DNA from 3 places in the Streptomyces sp. NBC_00005 genome. Region 3 is predicted to be linked to each of the others. Evidence: riboswitches for the same ligand, from Rfam matches in the RefSeq annotation. Region 3 holds a riboswitch; each other region holds the start of a gene.
The links. Region 3 has a riboswitch for cobalamin ahead of OG303_RS18330 (ribonucleoside-diphosphate reductase subunit alpha). Riboswitches for the same ligand answer to the same signal wherever they lie in the genome.

Region 1 (4,743 bases), 6.0 Mb from region 3:
CCCAGTCCGCGGTGTCGCCGTTGGTCGTCCAGATCTTCTGTCCGTTGACGACGTACTCGTCGCCCTCCCGTACGGCGCGCGTCTTGAGGGCGGCGAGGTCGGTGCCCGCGTCGGGCTCGCTGTAGCCGATCGCGAAGTCGATCTCGCCGGCGAGGATCTTCGGCAGGAAGTACGCCTTCTGCTCGTCGGTGCCGAAGTGCATGATCGTCGGCCCGACCGTGTTCAGCGCCATCAGCGGCAGCGGTACGCCGGCCTGGGCGGCCTCGTCGAAGAAGATGAACTGCTCCATCGCACTCAGCCCGCGCCCGCCGTACTCCTTCGGCCAGCCCACGCCGAGCCAGCCGTCCGTCCCCAGGCGCCGGATGGTTTCACGGTAGAAGCGCTTCTGGGCGGCGGGGTCGCCGTGCCGGGCGTAGGCGTTGTCCGGCACCAACTCGGCGAAGTACGAGCGCAGTTCGGTGCGCAGCCGCTGCTGCTCGGGTGTGTATTCGAGGTGCACGGCGCCTCCAGGCTCCCAGGACCGGTCCTGACGACGCACACCGTAGAACGTGTTTCAGAAATTGGGAATGGCGAGGCATGCGGAAAGGGCCCCCGGTCGTCCGGGGGCCCTTTCCGGTGGAAGCCGGCACAAGCCGGTGGACGTGCTCGGTGGTGGAAGTGCTCAGTGTGCGACGGGAGTTGCCCGGGCGTCGGCCGATGCCACGGCCGCAGCGGCCGTTTTCGGAGCCAGCAGCCGTTCCGCGAGCACCCCGAAGACCAGCCCGAAGGAGGTCCACAGGGTCAGCTGGACGGCCAGGGCCGCCAGGCGGAACTGCCAGAGCAGGGAGGCGGAGAAGTCCTTGGGGACCTCGTTGACGGCCGGCAGGAAGACGTACGCGAGTCCGACCGCGAGGACGAAGAACGCGCCCGCGGCGAGCGTCGCGTTCCAGTTCCCGAGGCGGGGCGCGAGGCGCTTGCCCAGGATCACGGTGGCGACGGCGAGCAGCACGCTCAGGACCACCATCAGGAAGTACAGGGTGGTGCGCTTGCCGATGGTGTCGGGGTCACCGACGGACGGCGGGTTGGCGGGGTACTTCAGGAACGGCACGAGGTACACGGTGATCAGGCCGGCGGCCGCGAGGAGCAGCGCACTGGCGCGCGGTCCGAAGCGGCCGATGCGGCCGAGCGCGAAGCAGTACGCGAGGGCGGCGATGCCGCCGAACGCGATGCCGTAGACCAGGACACCGGTGGACAGGCCCGCGGTGGACTGCATCGTGCGGCTGACGGCTTCGACGCCGTGTTCGTGCGAGTGCGCCTCTTCGTAGGCGATGGCCGCGTCCACGCGCGGTTCACCGAGGAAGTAGGCGACGACGAGGGCGAGCAGGCCCGCGGTCAGTCCCGCGAGCATGCCGCGCACCAGAAGGTTGCGAACGGTTGCCGAGTTCATGGGCTCGTAGGTTTCCTCGCCGCCGTCAGTGGCAGGGGAAGCCGAGCAGGTGGCGGGCATCGTGCACCCACTCGTGCACGTTCTCTCCGCTCGTCACGGAGGTGGCGCCCTGCTCGGCGCCGACGAAGTAGAGCAGGACCAGCATCAGGATGCCGAAGAAGACCGCCCAGGGAGCGATCGCTCCGATCGGCAGCTTCGTGGGTACGGCTGTGGGTGTGGTGGTCGGCTGGGCGACAGACTGCGCCATGGCAGGCCCTCCTGGGGAACTCGCGTCCCGTCTCGGTGGTGCACAGGACGACGGGCGGGTCTGACTCGCCCGGCACACACCCAGGGTGCGTGCCCGGCATACAGTGGCGCGACCGTGCCGGAATTCCACCGGCTTCCGCTGTGCCGTCGTCAATATCGACGAGAAGGTACCGCGAAGCAGAGGTGGGGCCAAGAGCGCACGGGACGGCGGTGAGCGCCCCTGCGGAGCCGATTTCGCCGTCAGGGCAAGGGATCCGGAGGGAAGTTGAGCGCGGAAGTGGACGCATGACGAGCCGAGTGATCTTGATCTCACCCGCGATCACGGCGGCCCTGCGCGAGGCGCGCTTCGACGACGGCTGCCCCCTCGACGACTCCGGGCTGAGGCAGGCGCGGGCGGCCGCCGGCACGCTGCCGGCGGCGGATCGGGCCTGGGTCTCCCCCACCGTGCGCTGCCGCGAGACGGCCGACGCGCTCGGCATCGACGCCGTGGACGCAGCGGAGTTGGCGGGGCTGGACGCGGGCCGCTGGCGTGGGGCGACGCTGGCGGAGGTGAGCGAGCAGGAGCCGGAGGCGCTGGCCCGCTGGCTGTCGGACCCCGGGGCCGCATCGCACGGCGGGGAGTCGGTGCGGGCGCTGTGCGGCAGGGTGGCGACCTGGCTGGAGACGGCCGCGCGGGCGCCGGGCCGGTGCGTCGCCGTGGTCGAGCCCGAGATCGTACGGGCGGCCGTGGTGCAGGCTCTCGGGGCTCCGGAGTCGGCGTTCTGGCGCACCGACGTCCCGCCGCTGGCGGCCGTCGAGCTCAGCGGCAGGTCCGGGCGCTGGAACGTACGGCTCGGGCGGCCGCTCGGCGCCACCGACTGAGCGTCGGTCCGGTACGGCGGGACACGGACCCTCGCCCGGCCGCGTGCGTCAGTTCAGAGTGGCGAGGAAGTCCGTGCACGCCTGTGCGCACACCCGGCCGGCCTTGGCGCCGTCCTCGGCACCGGACTGCCGGTCGAAGACGTGCGCACACTCCAGACAGACGGTGCGGCACCACTCCACCTGGATGCGGATGCCGGCCTCGTCCAGTCGATTCTGCTCGGACAGCACACGACAGGTGGCGTCGCACACCTCCGCGCACATGATGCCCTTGCGTCGTACGAGTTCCTGCTCCTGCGTCCCGTCCGGATCCACGAGACTCGCGCGCAGGGCACACGCGCGTGCGCACTCGGTACACGCCTGCGCGCAGGCGAAGCGGTCTTCCAGGAACCGGAAGAGCTCCTGCTGGGTCGTCGAAGTCACACCGGGCGGGTAGCCGGTGCCGATCGTGTCAAACACCGGGAATCGCGGCATGCCCCGCCCACGCCGAGGCGAGTCGGTTCCTGCGGGGTCCCACGGGTACTCGCGCCCATGAATACCGCATGGATGGACATCGTCGCAGGTCGCAGCGCTCTCGGGATCTGCCTCGCCGTGGCGGGCGCGGCGGTCGTGGCGCTGTTGATCGGCGCCTGGGTGTGCCCTACGCGACGGTCGCCGGAAGGGCGGATCCGGGCGCTCGGGGCCGAGTGCGTGAGGGCGGCAGCCCGCTGCCCGACTGACGCGAGCGGGTCGAAGACGTGGCTAGGGCCCTTCTGATGGATCTCCGTGGAAGAAGGAGCGGCGTTCGGTGCGTGCGATCGGCGTGCGGCGTGGAGGGTCATGTGGCGGAGCCACCTGGCCCTCCACGCCGTGCGGTGAGCGTGCGTGCCGGGCGTCGCGACGCCGCGGAGATCCATCAGAAGGGCCCTAGGCCCGGTGAGCGTCGTCGTGGACCAGGCCGGCGATGTGGCTGGTGACCGTGTCGAGGATGTCCGTCCAGGCTGATTCATCACCGAGTACGAGGTAGTTGAGGGTCAGCCCGTCGGTCATGGCGGCGAGGTAGCGGGCCAACACCGTTGCCGGGACGGCGAGTTGAAGGTTCATGTTCCGGCGCAACTGGTCGATGAGTTCGGCATAGGCGGCGCCGTACAGCTCGTACTGCCGTCGGGCCAGGTGCTCGAAACCCGGCTCGCGCAGGGCGTATTGGGTGAGTTCGTAGGTGAGCATGTGCTCGTCGGGGTGGGCGCGGACGTGGTCCCAGTACGCCTGGAAGCCGGCCCGGACGGTCTCCACGAGCGTGGCCCTGGGCCGTAGGGCCTCCTTCACCACCTCCACCGAGTGGTCGGTGAGGGTCGTGATGACGGCCTCGACCAGGGCCTGCTTGGAGTCGAAGCAGTAGTGGAAGACGCTCAGGGACACGCCCGCCTCGGCGGCGATGGACCGGGTCGTCGTCTTGGCGACGCCGTCCCGGGCCATCGCCCTGATCGCCGCTTCCGTCAGCTGTCTGCGCCGCTCGGCCGACGGCAGTCGTGCCATGTGTGTCCTCGGGTGTGGTGACGGATCTCAGGCGCTGTGGACGCCCACTTCGTAGAGCGAGTATCCCCAGTCGGTGCCGCGGTCGAGGCCGTGGACCCGGACATAGCGGGCCGGTGTGCCGGTGAAGCGGGCGGTGTCCAGGCCGCCGTCGCCGGACGTCGTGGACCAGACGGTCTGCCAGTCGGTGCCGTCGGTGGAGAGTTCGATGCGGTACGACTTGCCGTACGCGCGCTCCCAGTCGAGCGTGACCCGGCCGACGAGGTTGGTGGAGCCGAGGTCGACCTGCCACCACTGGTCGTCGCTCCAGTCGCCGGCCCAGCGGGAGTTGTCATCACCGTCGACGGCGCGTCCCGGCTGGTAGCTGGTGAACGGGTTCGACTCGGACGAACTGGCCGTGGCCGTCGCGTCCTTGGCCAGGTTGACCGATGCCCGGTGCTGCTCGGTCGCCCCCCATGTGCCGAGGTAGGACTCGGCGCCCCGCAACAGGTCGTTCACCACGTCCTGGCCGCCGACGAGCCGGATGTCCTCGATCCAGTCGGGGATCATGCCGACGTCGGCGGCACCGTCGGTGTTGAGGTCGAAGGTGCGCTCACCGGTGGTCTGCCGGTCGATGACCGAGCCGCCGTCGGCGCTCTTGAAGGGGTACGTGACCTTGTTCGCGGCGTCCGCTCCGCGCGGTGCGGGATGGTCGCCGATGC
Region 2 (4,743 bases), 2.5 Mb from region 3:
TTCGGGTCGTACGGGCCGCCCACGTGACCGGTGAGGTCCAGTGGGCAGACGTCCTGCAGCAGGATGTTGCGCACGGTCGCACCGGGCCCGGCGGTGAGGAACTGGTTGGTGTACGGGGTCACGACCAGGTCGGTACGGCTGACGATGGTGGTGTAGGCGACGCCGGGCTCGGTGTCGCCCTTGGCGTACAGCTGTTGGAGCACCGGGGAGCCGATCGTCTGGTCCTTGGCCGCGGGGCTGTCCAGACCGAGTGGCTTGCCGACATGCCCCGCCACGTCCAGCGCCGCATCGAGAAGGTGGATCGTGCCGCTCGCGGTGGTGCCGTGATTGCTGGGGTTGATACCCACCAGATGGTGCACCTTCGCGGCGCCACCCTCGAAGCGCAGGTACCACTCGGCCATCAGCCCGCCGCCCTGGGAGTGACCCACCAGGTCGACCTTCGCGGCCCCGGTGGCGGCCAGCACCTTGTCGACATAGGTGGCCAACTGCTTGGCCGAGGCGGCAATCGGGCCGGTCGCCTTCATCAGGGCGCGGGGCGCGCTCTCGCCGTAGTTGAGGGCGAAGACGCAGTAGCCGGCCTTCTTCAGCACGGGGGCGAGCCCGCTCCAGTTGTCGAAGGCGTTCTCGAAGGTGCCGTGGACCAGGACCACGGGGTAGGGGTGGGCGGCGGAGGGCTTGCAGGCGAAGTCGTTGGCCCCGGCAGGAGAACGGTCGGGGTTGGTGACGGAGCCGAGCGCGGCCGGGCCCCAACTGAGCGCTCCCAGGCGGCTCAACGGGTTGGCGGGTGGCGCGGGCGAGGCCTCGGCGGCAGCATGTCGCGACGCCGGGGCCGCGGCGGATGCGGAGGGGACGGCGGCGGTCAGGCAGGCTGCCGCGGCCAGGACTGCACCTGCGGCCTTGAGGATTCGGCGCATCACGGTGCGCACCTCCTGGTGACGGGTGGTCGGGGGGCTTTCGAAGTGGCCGCCCCAGCTTCGACAGCCGCCGCGCAGGGCTCGTGCACGGCGCGCCAGGTGCGCCCGTTCGGCGCACGCACGGTCAGCCGGGAGGGCGGCGGCCCACCCGCTGCGGGCGGGGCGGAGTCGTGGGGAGGCGGCCGTGACCAGGAGGGTCGGTCGCACTGAAAGCCCAGGACCCAGGTGTCGTCGGCCAGTTCGATGGGGCCCGGGGGCATGGGACCCAGGGACATGGGGGCGGGTGGAGCGGAGAGGAAGTGGCCGCGCGCCGCGGTGACCTCACCCGCGTACCGTGCGCCGTGGTGCTGAGGTGGGGGGTTGAGCGGCTGGGCGCGCAGTTGGGCGCCAAAGACGGCGAGGTCGACTCCCGTACCGGGGAGGGGAGTTGAGGCCTGCTCGCCGGTTGCGAGGGCGGTGATGCCGGGATGCTCGGTGATGGCGGGCCGGAGCAGGCCGTCGAAGCCGGACAGCGGACGGCGGGCGGGTCACCACCTCAACGGCGGTGGGGAAGGTGGGGCTTCCCCAGAGGAACCCGAGGCCGGGGTGCACGGCTCCGGCGCCGGTGGTTCGTGCCGCCCCTGTACCGGGTCGGCCCGTAGGTAGCTCCCGGCTGCGGGCACCGACGTGCCCAGTCGTACGGCCGCGTCGGCCGTCCCATCCGGACGTGGGGTGCGCGGGCGTCGGTGTCGGAGTGCACCGCTACGGTGCGCAGGCCCAGCGCGGGCGCGGAGCGAATGATCCGGTCCGCGACCCGCAGGGTGTCCGACTCGGACGGCTCCCTGGCGTAGGGATGTGGTCCGGCGGAGCGGGCGGGTGTGTCGCGTGCCCCGCCGCCCGCTCCGTGGGTTATGCCGTCGCCTGCAGCACGTGGTCTCCGACCTTGTCCGTGCTCAGGCAGAGCGAGCAGACCACGGCGCCGTGGGTGGCGCAGGCGGTCAGGTCGGGGCGCCCGTAGGGCTGGTGGCAGACGTGGCAGTCAAGGGTGACCGCGCTCGGGTTGCCCTCGGCGTCGAGCAGGGGATCGTCGATGCCGTCGTCGGTGCGGCGCAGGTAGTACTTGCCCTTGGTGACGATCGCCATCAGCGGGGTGAAGACGAAGGCGATGACGGCCGCGGCGACCGGGGAGTACGGCTGGAGGGTGTCGCCGAGGGTTAGAAACCTCTTGTTTCCGAAGGCCTCGCGCGTGGTGAACGGCTCGTTTCCGAGATCTCACCCGACCTCCGCCCGGCCTCGAACGGCAGGGGAGGGACCGGTCACCCGGTGACCAAGGGCCAGTTGTGCGATCGCGTGGCCGCCCGCACGACTGGCTCGTGCGACTCGACCGCACGACTTGGCCGTACGACGATCTTGATAGTGTCGGGGAGCCAGTCGAGCCACATCCGAGGCCAGGGAATCCGGTGCGAAACCGGAACTGACGCGCAGCGGTGAGGGGGACGGGCGGGGCATGCGACGCCACTGAAAGGAGTCCGTGTCGGCCGGAGGGCCGGGGCGGACGAGCACCGGGAAGGCGCCCCGTCCGGACGAACCCGAGTCCGAAGACCTGCTGGCACCTCCGCGCCCCGTGCGGGGAGGACGTCCGTAGGCCAGGCTCCGCGTACGAGCCCCGACAACCGAGGCATGCCCGTGCTCCGTTCCACCCGCCGTACCGCCGCTTTCCTGCTCGCCCCCGCCCTGCTGCTCACCGCGTGCGGTGGCACGGGCAGCGACGAAACGGACGCGGGGGAGTCCGCAGACTCCGGCTACCCGCGCACGTTCGACAACTGCGGCCACAAGGTCACCCTCAAGTCCGCCCCGAAGCGGGCCGTTTCCCTCAACCAGGGCACGACGGAGATGCTGCTCTCCCTCGGTCTCGCCGACCGCATGGCCGGCACGGCCACCTGGACCGATCCGGTGATGAAGGGCCTGGAGAAGGCCAATTCCACCGTCGCGCGCCTAGCCGACAACAACCCCTCCTTCGAGAAGGTCCTGGACGCCGAACCCGACTTCGTCACCGCGTCGTTCGTCTCCACCCTCGGCAGGGGTGGCGTGGCGACCCGCGAGCAGTTCGAGAAGCTGGGCGTGCCCACGTATGTCTCGCCCTCCGACTGCTCGGCGGGCAAGGACAACGACAGCGGCGGCGACGGCTCCCGCAGCAAGCCCCTCACCCTCGACGCCGTGTACGGCGAAATACGCGACCTGGCCCGCGCGTTCGGGGTCGAGAAGCGCGGGGAGACGCTCGTCGCCGAGCTGAAGGACCGGGTGCGCACCGCCCACGCCGGGCTGGACGCCTCCGACGTCTCCCTCATGTACTGGTTCGCCAACTCCCAGTCGCCCTACCTCGCCGGCTGCTGCGGTGCCCCCGGCGCCATCACCCGTGCCGTCGGAGCGGAGAACGCGTTCTCCGACACCCACGACGAATGGCCCCAGATCAACTGGGAGACCGTCGCGGACCGCGACCCCGACGTCGTCGTTCTCGGCGACCTGACCCGCAGGTCCCAGACCGCGGAGACCGCGAAGGCCAAGATCCGCTTCTTGGAGACCAACGCCGCCACCCGCAACCTGACCGCGGTGAAGAAGAAGCGGTACATCCTGCTGAGCGGGCAGGCGATGAACCCCTCCATCCGTACGGTCGAAGGGATCGAGGAGGTCGCCGCGGGGCTGCGCGACTTCGGGCTCGCCAAGTGAGCGCCCGCACCCTGGTGTTGACCGGCGGCGGACTGGCCGTGCTGATCGCGTCGATCGCCGTCGCCGTGACCATCGGCCCGGCCGACATCTCCACGGCCGACGTGTGGGCGTCGGTCGCCGCCCATCTCGGGCTGGGCGAAAGGACGTTGGCGCCGCTGCGGGACGGCATCGTGTGGGACCTGCGCATGCCGCGCACCCTGCTGGCCGCGGTGTGCGGGGCCGGGCTGGCGCTGTGCGGCGCGATCATGCAGTCCCTGCTGCGCAACCCGCTGGCCGATCCGTTCGTCCTCGGCGTGTCCTCGGGCGCCTCCACCGGCGCGGTCGCCGTGGTCGTGCTCGGGGTGGGCGGGGGAGCGGTGTCCCTGTCCGCGGGCGCGTTCCTCGGTGCGCTGCTGTCCTTCGCACTGGTCCTGGTGCTCAGCCACACCCTCGGCGGCACCACGGACCGGGTCGTGCTGTCGGGGGTGGCGGCCATGCAACTGTTCTCCGCGCTGACCTCGTTCGTCGTGCTGACCTCGGCGGACGCCGAGACCACGCGGGGCGTGCTGTTCTGGCTGCTCGGCTCGCTCAGTGGAGCCGGCTGGGGCGAGGTGGTGCTGAGCGCCGTCGTCCTGGCCGTCGTCCTCGTGGTCTGCCTCGGCCACGCCCCGACCCTGGACGCGTTCGCCTTCGGCGAGGAGGCCGCGGCGAGCCTCGGCGTACGGGTGGCCCGCACCCGGCTGATCCTGCTGTGCGCCACGGCGCTGCTCACCGCGGCGCTCGTCAGCTGCGCCGGGGCGATCGGCTTCGTCGGACTGGTGCTGCCGCACGCCGCCCGCGCCCTCACCGGCCACGGCCACGCGCGGCTGCTGCCCGTCACCGCGCTGAGCGGCGCGGTCTTCCTCGTGTGGGTGGACACCGCCGCCCGCACCGTCATCGACCCCCAGGAGGTCCCGGTGGGCGTGGTGACGTCCCTCATCGGCGTACCGGCGTTCGTGGCCGTGCTCTACCGCACCCGGCGGCGGACGTGAGCCGCCCCGCTCCGGCAGGGCAGCAGCCGCCGTCCGGGCTCCACGCCGACCGTGTCGGTCGCCGCGCCGACGGCCGGCTCATCGTCGACGGCGTCACCCTCGCCCCGCAGCCC
Region 3 (4,743 bases):
CGTACGCCACGCTGGCGTTGGGCTCCGCGCTCGCGCTCTTCATGTACCCGCACTCGATCACGGCGACGCTGTCGTCCCGCAGCCGTGACGTGATCCGCCGCAACACCACGATCCTGCCGCTGTACTCGCTGATGCTGGGCCTGCTCGCCCTGCTGGGCTTCATGGCGATCGCGGCCGGAGTCAAGGTCACCAACGGGCAGTTGGCGATCCCGCAGCTCTTCGAGGACATGTTCCCGGACTGGTTCGCGGGCGTGGCCTTCGCGGCGATCGGCATCGGCGCGCTCGTGCCCGCGGCCATCATGTCCATCGCGGCCGCGAACCTCTTCACCCGCAACATCTACAAGGACTTCATCAAGCCGGACGCGACGCCGGCGCAGGAGACCAAGGTCTCCAAGCTGGTCTCGCTGCTGGTGAAGGTGGGCGCGCTCGCCTTCGTCCTCACCATGGACAAGACGGTCGCGATCAACTTCCAACTGCTGGGCGGCATCTGGATCCTGCAGACCTTCCCGGCCCTGGTCGGCGGCCTGTTCACCCGCTGGTTCCACCGCTGGGCGCTGCTCGCGGGCTGGGCGGTCGGCATGGTCTACGGCACCCTCGCCGCGTACGGCGTCGCCTCGCCGACGCAGAAGCACTTCGGCGGCTCGTCGAAGGAGATCCCGGGCATCGGTGAGATCGGCTACATCGGCCTCACCGCTTTCGTACTGAACGTGGTGGTGACGGTGGTCCTGACCTTCGCCCTGAAGGCACTGAAGGCCCCGGAGGGCGTCGACGAGACAAACCCGGAGGACTACACGGCGGACGCGGGCGACCCGGGAGTCCAGGCGGAACTGCCGCCGGCTACGGCAGGGGCGTCGCACTAGCACCCCAAAGGTGGGTGGGGGCTGCGTCGACATGCGGCTCCGCCGCGTGGGCGCGACCAGCCACCACCCACACACAACCCGCAGCGGGCCGCCGGAAAGCAAGACCACCGGCGGCCCGCTCTTCGTGCACACACCCGCGTGAACACGGTGATCCCGGCGATGAACTGCACGACGTGACCCCGCACGGGAAGGCACCCACCGCATCTACGAGCACCTGGGCTTCGTCCGTGCCCCCAGCGGGACCGGCAGCCGCTCGCGGACCACGACGACCTCACGCTGCTCACCTATGAGTTGACGTTCTGACACTCTCCGAAGTCGCCACGACACAACATATGGGGGTGCTGTTCCCACCCGGCACAAGATGTATGCTCATGCTCGCTGTCGTCGCAGGGGAATCCGGTGCGAATCCGGAACTGTCCCGCAACGGTGTACTTGTGCATGTCTGCCCCTGGGGCAGCCGTGTACGAGCGTCAGTCCGAGGACCTGCCGACAGCGTGCCCGGCCCTCCGGTCCGGGTGCCCTGACGTCCGGGCCTCGTGGAATGGGCCGGTGGACGCGACGCCGTGCGCGCTCGCGTGCTGCCTCCTGCCCTCCGCCTGGCCCACTGCCGAGCGAGGGAGAGCCCCACCGTGACCATCGCGCCAGCCGAACCGGCTTCAGCGACCGAGGCGACCGAGGCCGGGACCGACGGTCCCGGAACCGCGCTGCTGCGGACCCTGACCGAGCTGACCGCCGACCTCCGCGACGCCGACCCCGGCCGGGTCGCCGCCGCGGCACTGCGCGGCCGGTCCGCCCGCGCGGACGAGACGGAGTTGCGCGAACTGGCCACGGAGGCGGCCGCCGGCCTCATCTCGGAGGACCCCGTGTACTCGCGGCTGGCCGCGCGTCTGCTGACGATCAGCATCGCCGCGGAGGCCGCCTCGCAGGGCGTCACGTCCTTCACCGAGTCGGTCGCGGTCGGGCACCGGGAAGGGCTCATCGCCGACCGCACGGCGGAGTTCGTCCGCGTCCACGCCGAACGCCTCGACGCGCTCGTCGACCCCCAGGCGGACGACCGCTTCGGCTACTTCGGCCTGCGCACCCTGCACAGCCGCTATCTGCTCCGGCACCCCATCACCCGTCGCGTGATCGAGACGCCTCAGCACTTCATGCTGCGGGTGGCGAGCGGTCTGGCGGAGGACGACACGATCCGCTCCGTCGACGAAGTCGCCGCGCTCTACCGGCTCATGAGCCACCTCGACTACCTCCCCTCCTCCCCCACCCTCTTCAACTCCGGCACCCGGCACCCCCAGATGTCGTCCTGCTACCTCCTCGACTCCCCGCTGGACGAGCTGGACTCCCTCTACGACCGCTACCACCAGGTCGCCCGCCTCTCGAAGCACGCCGGCGGCATCGGGCTGTCGTACTCCCGTATCCGCAGCCGCGGTTCGCTGATCCGCGGTACCAACGGGCACTCCAACGGCATCGTCCCGTTCCTGAAGACCCTCGACGCCTCGGTCGCCGCCGTGAACCAGGGCGGCCGGCGCAAGGGCGCGGCCGCGGTCTACCTGGAGACCTGGCACTCCGACATCGAGGAGTTCCTGGAGCTGCGCGACAACACCGGTGAGGACGCCCGCCGTACGCACAACCTGAACCTCGCGCACTGGATCCCGGACGAGTTCATGCGCCGGGTCAACGCGGACCAGCCGTGGTCGCTGTTCTCCCCGGCGGACGTGCCGGAGCTGGTCGACCTGTGGGGCGAGGAGTTCGACGCGGCGTACCGCAGGGCGGAGGCCGAGGGACTGGCCCGCAAGACCATCCCGGCCCGCGACCTCTACGGCCGCATGATGCGCACCCTCGCGCAGACCGGCAACGGCTGGATGACCTTCAAGGACGCCGCCAACCGCACCGCCAACCAGACCGCCGAGCCCGGCCACGTCGTCCACTCCTCCAACCTCTGCACCGAGATCCTGGAGGTCACGAACGACGGCGAGACGGCGGTCTGCAACCTGGGTTCGGTGAACCTGGGTGCCTTTGTCGACACGGCGACCGGTGACATCGACTGGGAGCGGCTGGACGAGACGGTCCGCACGGCCGTCACCTTCCTCGACCGCGTGGTCGACATCAACTTCTACCCGACCGAGCAGGCAGGCCGCTCCAACGCCCGCTGGCGCCCCGTCGGCCTCGGTGCGATGGGCCTGCAGGACGTCTTCTTCAAGCTCCGCCTGCCTTTCGACTCCCCCGAGGCCAAGGCCCTCTCCACTCGCATCGCCGAGCGCATCATGCTCGCCGCGTACGAGGCCTCCGCCGAACTCGCCGAACGCAACGGACCGTTGCCGGCCTGGGAGAAGACCCGTACGGCGCAGGGCGTCCTCCACCCCGACCACTACGACGTGGAGCTGACCTGGCCGGAGCGCTGGGCGGCCCTGCGGGACCGGGTCGCGGCGGTCGGCATGCGCAACTCCCTCCTCCTCGCGATCGCCCCCACCGCCACCATCGCGTCCATCGCGGGCGTCTACGAGTGCATCGAGCCGCAGGTCTCCAACCTCTTCAAGCGCGAGACGCTGTCCGGCGAGTTCCTCCAGGTCAACTCGTACCTGGTGAACGACCTCAAGGAACTGGGCGTCTGGGACGCCCGCACCCGTGAGGCGCTGCGCGAGGCGAGCGGCTCGGTACAGGACTTCACCTGGATCCCGGCCGACGTACGGGCCCTGTACCGCACGGCGTGGGAGATCCCGCAGCGCGGCCTGATCGACATGGCCGCGGCCCGCACGCCGTACCTGGACCAGTCCCAGTCCCTGAACCTGTTCCTGGAGACGCCGACCATCGGCAAGCTCTCCTCGATGTACGCGTACGCCTGGAAGTCCGGACTGAAGACGACGTACTACCTGCGCTCGCGCCCGGCGACCCGCATCGCCCGCGCCGCGCAGGCGCAGCCCGAAAAGACCATCCCCGTACAGCAGTCGACCTCCGACGAGGCGATTGCCTGCTCCCTTGAGAACCCCGAGTCCTGCGAGGCCTGCCAGTAATGAGCTCCACCGAAAAGAACCTGCTCGACCCGGGCTTCGAACTGACTCTCCGCCCCATGCGCTACCCGGACTTCTACGAGCGCTACCGGGACGCCATCAAGAACACCTGGACCGTCGAGGAGGTCGACCTCCACTCGGACGTGGCCGACCTCGCGAAGATGACGCCCGCCGAACAGCACCTGATCGGCCGTCTGGTCGCCTTCTTCGCCACGGGCGACTCGATCGTGGCGAACAACCTGGTGCTGACCCTGTACAAGCACATCAACTCCCCGGAAGCGCGCCTGTACTTGTCGCGCCAGCTGTTCGAGGAGGCAGTCCACGTCCAGTTCTACCTGACCCTCCTGGACACCTACCTCCCCGACCCGGAGGACAGGGCGGCGGCCTTCGACGCCGTCGAGAACATCCCGTCCATCCGCGAGAAGGCCGAGTTCTGCTTCAAGTGGATCAACGAGGTCGAGAAGCTGGACCGCCTGGAGTCCAAGGCGGACCGCCGCCGCTTCCTCCTCAACCTGATCTGCTTCGCCGCATGCATCGAGGGCCTGTTCTTCTACGGCGCCTTCGCGTACGTGTACTGGTTCCGGAGCCGGGGGCTGCTGCATGGTCTGGCCACCGGGACGAACTGGGTTTTCCGGGACGAGACTTGCCACATGAACGCCGCGTTCGCGGTGGTCGACACCGTCCGCAAGGAAGAGCCCGACCTCTTCGACGACAAGCTGGACCAGCAGATCACCGACATGATCCGCGAAGCCGTCGAGGCCGAGCTGCAGTTCGGCCGCGACCTGTGCGGAGACGGGCTCCCCGGCATGAACACGGAGTCGATGCGCCAGTACTTGGAGTGCGTCGCCGACGAGCGTCTCGTACGTCTCGGCCTGGCT

Region 1: another riboswitch for cobalamin. It lies ahead of OG303_RS45730 (CbtB-domain containing protein); the one in region 3 lies ahead of OG303_RS18330 (ribonucleoside-diphosphate reductase subunit alpha).
Region 2: another riboswitch for cobalamin. It lies ahead of OG303_RS07470 (ABC transporter substrate-binding protein); the one in region 3 lies ahead of OG303_RS18330 (ribonucleoside-diphosphate reductase subunit alpha).

What each region holds. Positions count from the first base shown of each region.
Region 1 is NZ_CP108316.1:10,006,100-10,010,842, reverse strand. It holds gene OG303_RS45740 (acyl-CoA dehydrogenase family protein) at 1-499, opposite strand, end outside; gene OG303_RS45735 (CbtA family protein) at 662-1,426, opposite strand; gene OG303_RS45730 (CbtB-domain containing protein) at 1,452-1,673, opposite strand; cobalamin riboswitch at 1,709-1,862, opposite strand; gene OG303_RS45725 (histidine phosphatase family protein) at 1,958-2,533, shown strand; gene OG303_RS45720 (ferredoxin) at 2,582-2,953, opposite strand; gene OG303_RS45715 (TetR/AcrR family transcriptional regulator) at 3,437-4,045, opposite strand; gene OG303_RS45710 (discoidin domain-containing protein) at 4,073-4,743, opposite strand, start outside.
Region 2 is NZ_CP108316.1:1,525,093-1,529,835, reverse strand. It holds gene OG303_RS07480 (esterase/lipase family protein) at 1-914, opposite strand, end outside; partial or broken gene OG303_RS07475 (allantoin permease) at 1,803-2,114, opposite strand; cobalamin riboswitch at 2,305-2,519, shown strand; gene OG303_RS07470 (ABC transporter substrate-binding protein) at 2,574-3,620, shown strand; gene OG303_RS07465 (FecCD family ABC transporter permease) at 3,617-4,630, shown strand; gene OG303_RS07460 (ABC transporter ATP-binding protein) at 4,627-4,743, shown strand, end outside.
Region 3 is NZ_CP108316.1:4,012,975-4,017,717, forward strand. It holds gene mctP (monocarboxylate uptake permease MctP) at 1-860, shown strand, start outside; cobalamin riboswitch at 1,196-1,366, shown strand; gene OG303_RS18330 (ribonucleoside-diphosphate reductase subunit alpha) at 1,490-3,868, shown strand; gene OG303_RS18335 (ribonucleotide-diphosphate reductase subunit beta) at 3,868-4,743, shown strand, end outside.